Linked DNA regions of Pleomorphomonas sp. PLEO. The protein of the gene in region 2 interacts with the protein of the main gene of each other region in a pairwise test. Links are inferred from orthologs where the notes say so. Each region holds a gene or a part of one and is shown on either strand. Other genes may lie near its edges.

What was found. Proteins that work in one complex are often made in the same cells at the same time.
Region 1: the proteins of glp (region 2) and mobA interact in binary tests that used the Escherichia coli proteins (3 or more experiments, as listed by UniProt). The link is inferred for Pleomorphomonas sp. PLEO from one-to-one orthologs.

Annotation. Positions count from the first base shown.
Region 1 is NZ_CP166625.1:4,199,698-4,203,006, reverse strand. Bases 222-3,051 are described here. They hold mobA (molybdenum cofactor guanylyltransferase MobA), read left to right. Parts: upstream 222-1,212; coding sequence 1,213-1,890; downstream 1,891-3,051. Other genes in these bases: AB6N07_RS19510 (ABC transporter substrate-binding protein), read left to right, coding at 2,137-2,916; apbC (iron-sulfur cluster carrier protein ApbC), read right to left, coding at 222-1,098. Outside these bases: more of apbC, read right to left, coding at 1-221; AB6N07_RS19505 (ABC transporter permease), read left to right, coding at 3,073-3,309. UniProt on the Escherichia coli protein: Transfers a GMP moiety from GTP to Mo-molybdopterin (Mo-MPT) cofactor (Moco or molybdenum cofactor) to form Mo-molybdopterin guanine dinucleotide (Mo-MGD) cofactor.
Region 2 is NZ_CP166625.1:1,262,958-1,266,398, forward strand. Bases 58-3,019 are described here. They hold glp (gephyrin-like molybdotransferase Glp), read left to right. Parts: upstream 58-892; coding sequence 893-2,146; downstream 2,147-3,019. Other genes in these bases: AB6N07_RS05590 (heterodisulfide reductase-related iron-sulfur binding cluster), read left to right, coding at 58-874; AB6N07_RS05600 (GAF domain-containing protein), read left to right, coding at 2,218-3,019. In the rest of the region: more of AB6N07_RS05590, read left to right, coding at 1-57; more of AB6N07_RS05600, read left to right, coding at 3,020-3,441. UniProt on the Escherichia coli protein: Catalyzes the insertion of molybdate into adenylated molybdopterin with the concomitant release of AMP.

The DNA.
Region 1 (3,309 bases), 2.9 Mb from region 2 along the record:
TGGCGCCGCTCGCTCGGGCTTGCCGGCCAGCGTGTCGAGAACGCGTCCGGCGATGGCGAGATAGGACTCGGCATGCGGGCCGTTCGGCTCGGTCGCGACCACCGGCTGGCCGGAGTCCGACGTCTCGCGGATTCGCATCTCCAGCGGCACTTCGCCGAGGAAGGGCACGCCGATGCGGCGGGCTTCCTGCGCCGCGCCGCCATGGCCGAAGATATCGTGGTGAGTGCCGCAATTGGGGCAGACAAAATAGGCCATGTTCTCGACGATGCCGAGCACGGGCACCTCGACTTTCTGGAACATGGCGACGCCGCGCCGCGCGTCGAGCAGCGCGAGGTCCTGCGGCGTCGATACGATGACGGCACCGGTCAGCGGCACCTGCTGGGCCATGGTGAGCTGCACATCGCCGGTGCCCGGCGGCATGTCGACCACCAGCACGTCGAGCTCGCCCCAGGCGCTCTCGCGCAGCATCTGCGTCAGGGCGGATACAGCCATCGGCGCCCGCCAGATCATCGGCGTCTCTTCTTCGACCAGGAAGCCGATCGACATTACCTTGACGCCGAAGTTTTCCAGCGGCACCAGCGTGCGATCTTCGTTCACCTCCGGCTTCTCGCCAGAAAGGCCCATCAGGCGCGGCACGGACGGGCCATAGATATCGGCGTCGAGGATGCCGACCTTGAGGCCACGCGCCGAAAGCGCCAGCGCGAAGTTGACGGCCGTGGTCGATTTGCCGACGCCGCCCTTGCCGGAGGCCACGGCAATGATCGACTTAACACCGGGAATGCCATTCTTCGCCGGCGCGGCGTGGGAATGGCCATGCGGGGCGGGCGCTGCCTTTGGTGCGCTGCCGGGCGCCACCTCGGCGGTCAGCGCGACCGTCGCCTTGGTGACGCCGGGGATGGATTTCACAGCCGTCTCAGCCGCCGCGCGGATCGGCTCGAATCGCGAGGCCTTGTCGGCCGGAACCGAGATCGACAGCATCACCTTGCCATCCTTCTCGTAGATATCCGACACGGCCCCGGCCGAGACGATGTCCTTGCCGGTGCCGGGCATGGTGATCTTGCTGAGGGCGGCGGCGACCTGGTCCTTGAGGCTTGGCATGGCGTGCTCCGAATGGTTTGGCTTCTACCTAATCCATAACACGAGCGACCGGGAGTGAATTTGCGGCAGGGCAATCATGCGGGCGGCTCGAATGGGGTTGTTCGGTTTCCTCCGATGCCGTTCACTGGGCAGATGATGAAATTGGCCGGCCTCATTCTCGCAGGGGGACGTTCGAGCCGCATGGGCGGGATGCCCAAGGCGCTCATCGAACTTGCCGGCGCGACGCTGCTCGATCGGGTCGCGACGACGCTGGCGCCTCATGTTGGCGATCTTGCCGTCAATCTGCCGCCAGACCTTGGCTTGCCGGACATGAAGCTTCCTGTCGTGCGAGATGCGTCCGCAACCTTCGAGGGGCCGCTCGCCGGCGTTGTCGCTGGCCTTCATCGCGCGTCGGCACTGTCGAACCGGCCGACCCATCTGCTGACCGCGCCGGTCGATTTGCCGTTTCTGCCCGTCGACTTGGCGGCGCGGCTGATAGCCGGTACGGATGATCAGGACGCCGTCGTCTTTGCCGAGGGGCCGTCGGGACGAGCGCCGCTCTGCGCACTCTGGCCGCTCTCGGTAGCGCCGCGACTTTTGGCATTCCTCGGGGGTGAGGAGCGACGGGTGGGGGCTTTCCTTGCCAGTGAGCAGGCCAGAAGCGTTGTCTTTGCCTCCACCATCGTTGGGAAGAAAGCCGTCGATCCCTTCTTCAACATCAACACCCCAGCCGACCTTGCCGAGGCCACTGAACTGATCGGCGTGGGTGGTCCGTGGTCATCCCGGCGTGCAGAATCCGGGCCGGCGCAATAATGTCCCCCGTTGCATCCCGTTACGGAATGAGATGAAGATGCGGGCGGATCGGCGCCAGCACAAGGTTTAGGCAGTGCGTCGGTTTGCCGAGAGGTTCGGGCGCGGTCGGCTGCTTCAACGAAGGATCTCAATTCCTCCGACGGCTGCGTCGAAAACAAGCAGGGGGCCGCCAGTCGGCTGCGACGACCGCCGTAGGGCGACCGGTTCGCGTCGGATGTGCCGGTCGGTCAAACACAGGGGATAACCATGAAATTCGCCAAGACACTCGTCACCGCCGCGGCTTTGCTCGCATTGTCGCTCGGCGGCGCCGCGGCCAAGGAGTGGAAGAAGGTCATCATCGGTACCGAAGGCGCCTATCCGCCCTTCAACTATGTCGATACCGACGGCAAGCTGAAGGGCTTCGACGTCGATATCGCGCTCGCTCTTTGCGCTGAGATGAAGGTCGAATGCGAGGTGGTTGCTCAGGATTGGGATGGCATGATTCCGGCGCTGCTCGCCGGCAAGTTCGACGCCATCTTTGCTTCGATGTCGGCCACCGACGAACGCAAAAAGGTCATCGACTTCTCCGAGAAGTATTACAACACGCCGCCCGCCATCGCTGTGCCAAAGGGCAGCAGCATCAAGGGCGTCACGCCAGATGATCTGGCCGGAAAGACAGTGGGCGCCCAGGTGTCGACCATGCATGCCGACTATGTTGAGAAGGTCCTGACCAAAAGCGAGCTCAAGACCTATCCGACCGCCGACGAGTACAAGCTCGACCTTGCCAACGGCCGCCTCGACGCCGCCAACGACGATGTTGTTGTTCTCTCCGAGTGGCTGAAGACCGAGGCCGGCGCCTGCTGCGAATTGGTCGGTACCATCAAGCCCGTCCCCGAGATCCACGGCCCGGGAGTAGGTGCGGGCGTCCGCAAGGAGGACACCGATCTGCGTGACATGTTCACGGCGGCGATCAAGGCGATCCGCGCCAATGGCAAGTACCAGGAGATCAACAAGAAGTACTTCGACTTCGACGTCTACGGCGGCTGAGCCGGGGCACCGAAGGTCAACGATTGAAACGGCGCGGGATTTGCTTTTTAAAAAGCAGTCCCGCGCTTGTTGCAGGAAAGGGATCCCGCGATAGCGGGAAGGCGTGGTGGCGGGAAAGGCCATCGCGGCAGAGGCGTGGACGGGGAGACCGGCCGGATGGCCAATTATATGGAACTGCTGTCCTTCGGCGACAGCGGCTGGGGTGATGAACTGGCGAATGGCGTGCTGGTCACGGTGACGCTGGCGGTTGCCACGCTGCCACTGGGCTTGCTGATCGGTTTTCTGATCGCCGTCGCGAAAAACTCGGCCGAACCGCTTCTGCGCAACGCCGCCCACGTTTACACGACGATCTTTCGTGGCCTGCCCGAACTTCTGACGCTGTTCCTCATCTAC
Region 2 (3,441 bases):
GTGCTGCGGCATGCCGACCTACCTCGAAGGCGACAAGCCGTTCACGCTTGATCTCGTCTCGGCCAATCTGCCGGTGCTGCAGCAATGCGTGGAAGACGGCTATGACATCGTCACGGCATGTCCGACCTGTTCGTTCATGTTCAAGTCGGTGCTGGCCCGCGATGCCCAGTTCTCGCCTGCCTTCCGCGACCGCATCCGCGCTCTTGGAGTCGATCTTGAAGGCGATACCGGGGCGATCGCAAAGCAGCTTGCCGCCGAAGTATCCGCTCCGTCGGGACGCACGAGCAGTGTCGCTCGGGAGTTTCTCGCCCCCTGGGTGGTCAACTATAATCTCGGGCTGCATGCCGAGACCGATCGGGGCGACGTCGGCTATTTCGCAGCTTGGGATGCCCACCAGCGCATCAAGGTCGCCGCTCACGTCTTCGAGCTCGGAGAATATCTCGGGGTGCTTCATCGCGAGGGCGGACTGCATCTTCCCCCCATGGTAACATCCGAAAAGCTCTCCTATTTCCCGCCCTGCCACCTCAGGGAGCAGAACATGGGACGCCCATGGCTCGATCTGCTCAACGAGGCGCCCAAGGCCGATGTTTCGCCAGTGGGGCAGCCGATGGATTGCTGTGGGCTTGGTGGCATCATGGGATTCAAAAAGGACTTTCATGCCGCTTCCCTGGCGATGGGGCGCGGCTTGATCGACAGGGTTGGGGAAGCGGCCCCGGACAGGATTGTGACCGAGTGCCTGGCCTGTCGGCTGCAATTCATGCAGATGCAGGAAAAGCCGGTTTCGCATCCAGTTGAGTTGCTGGCCGAGGCCTATCGAGCCGAAAAGGTCAGATTCCCTTTGAGTGAGATTGGCCAAGAGCGCGGAAGTCCGTGAAAGGCTGGAGGCAAGTTTATGGTGCAGTTGAGTTCTGATGCCTTCGCCTTCGGAGGTGATCTGATGCCGGTCGAGGAGGCCCTCGATTTGGTTGCCGCCAGGATTCCGCCGATCGGCGAGACGGAAAGCGTCGGGCTGATAGATGCCGACGGACGCTTTTCGGCTTCTGACGTGATGGCCCCGATCGATCTGCCGGCTTTCGACAATTCCGCGGTCGATGGCTACGCCGTGGCTTATGCCGACTTGCTGGCAGGTGGACCAACTGTGCTGCCGATCAGCGCCAGGGTTGCGGCAGGCGAACCTGCCTCGGAGACCCTCGCCGCCAAGACGGCCGTGCGGATCTTCACGGGGGCTCCCATGCCGCCTGGTACCGACACGGTATTCATGCAGGAAGACGTTGCTCTCGACGATGATGGACGCGTCGAATTGCCGCCTGGTCTCAGAAAGGGGGCAAACCGTCGCCCTCGGGGTGAGGATATAGCTGCCGGCAGCGTTGCCGTCCCCGCCGGGAAGAGGCTGGAACCGCGCGACATAGCTCTTCTTGCAGCCCTTGGCGTCACGTCCCTAAAGGTTCGCAGGCGTCCACGTGTGGCGGTCTTCTCGACCGGCAACGAGTTACGCGATCCAGGGCAGGCGCTCGGCGCGGCGGCGATCTACGATTCAAACCGATTTTCGTTGCAGGTGATGCTGAAGCGAGCCGGATGCGAAGTGTCCGATCTCGGCATCCTGCCCGACAACCGCGACGTCACGGTCCAGCGTCTTGATGCTGCCAGCCATACGCATGATCTCATCGTTACCTCGGGCGGCGTTTCGACCGGCGAGGAGGACCATGTCCGAGCGGCGATCGCGGCCGGCGGTTCCATGGTGTTCTGGAGGCTCGGGATCAAGCCGGGGCGGCCGCTCGCCATGGGGATCATCAATGGAACGCCCTTGATTGGCCTCCCGGGCAACCCTGTCGCCGTTTTCGTCACCTTCGCCCACGTGCTTCGGCCACTGGTGGTCGCGCTCTCGGGAGGCAAGCCGACGCCTCTGTCGGCCATGACCGTCTTCTCCGGCTTCGACTACCGGAAAAAAGCCGGCCGGCGTGAGTATGTCCGGGTGTCGTTGGAGCAGTCCGACGGCCGGACCGTCGCCCAAAAATACCCTGTCGATGGCGCGGGCGTGCTCACGTCCCTGACTCGGACAGACGGGATGGTGGAGTTGCCGGAGTCCTGTACGGAAGTCAGGCGCGGCGATCCAATTTCGTTCTACGCCTACAGCCAACTCATTTGATGGCTGCCATGAGAGTCCTTTGGTTTGGTTCGGACGTCGAAGCAAACGTTGCGATTTAGAGGTTGGTCGAGATGAATCTGCCAATCAGAAACTATGGCGGCGAGTGTGGGTCTCCCTTCGAAGACGCCACCGAGTGCGGGCCATGTCATCCGCGATTCAGGCCGCACCATCAGGCTGCCAGCCGGCGCCATGGGGCACACGACGGCCAGATTCTTGCGGTACGATCACACTTCCTGACAACCGGGGCTGTGCCTGAAGGGGTGCCGTCGCCCCTGGTTCGATCCTGGCAGCGAAGCAGTCAGTTCGGTTTTGCCTCTCCAACGCTGAACAAGCAGCGTGACCGGCTCGCAGAATCGGGGATCAAATCCCTGAAGGAGCGCAACAACGACCTGATCATGTCCGCTCTCGATGAGATGGCATCGCTCGGAGAGGAGTTAAGCGCCCAATGGGGTGTGGTCATTCTGACCGATCCTTCCGGTATTGTGCTGGCCCGCCAGGGCAATGGGTCGTTTTCCCTTGAGGCGGATCGGCTAGGGCTCAACGAGGGGTTCGATTGGTCGGAAGAGGCGATCGGGACGAACGCCATCGGGACGGTGGCGCTGGAAAGAACAGCTCTCACCATCACTGGCGCCGAGCATCTTTTCTGCCTCAATACGTCCATTAGCTGCTCGGCGGTGCCCATTCTCGATCCGTCGGGTGCGCTGGCTGGCGTGCTGGACGTCTCGACATCACTGTCGGTACCTCATGACTATCTGCCACTGCTGCTCAGGCGTTCCGCGCTCGAAATCGAACGTCGCCTGTTCGAGCAGCGCTTTCCGCGGCACCTGAAACTTCGGTTCCATTCCAGCGAACACCTTTTCGGTGGTATTCGCGACGGTCTTCTCGCTTTCGACGACGATCGCTTGGTCGGCGCCAACCGCGCTGCGCTGGAGCTGATCGGGCACGATTGGCCGATGGTTGGGATGGTGCGATTTGAAGAGCTTTTCACCACTGGATACGACACCGTTGAACGGATGGCGCTGTCCGGCAAAAGCAATCTTCGCTCGACTGATGGCAGAGAGTTTTTCGCGAGCCTGCAGCTACCAGCGAAATCGGCGCCCCTCACGCATTCGTCTTCGTTCGCCAGCTCGAACCGCGGAGCCGACGCGGATGAACCCGAGCAGGAAACGCGCCCGCATCTGATCATTTCGAAGATGCAGGAACGAGGCACGCTCAGATTCCGCAAAATGAAAGCCGGCCAGCTTCTTTACGGCGCCAATCTAGTGGACGCGTGCGGAGAGGCCATTCTGGTCTTC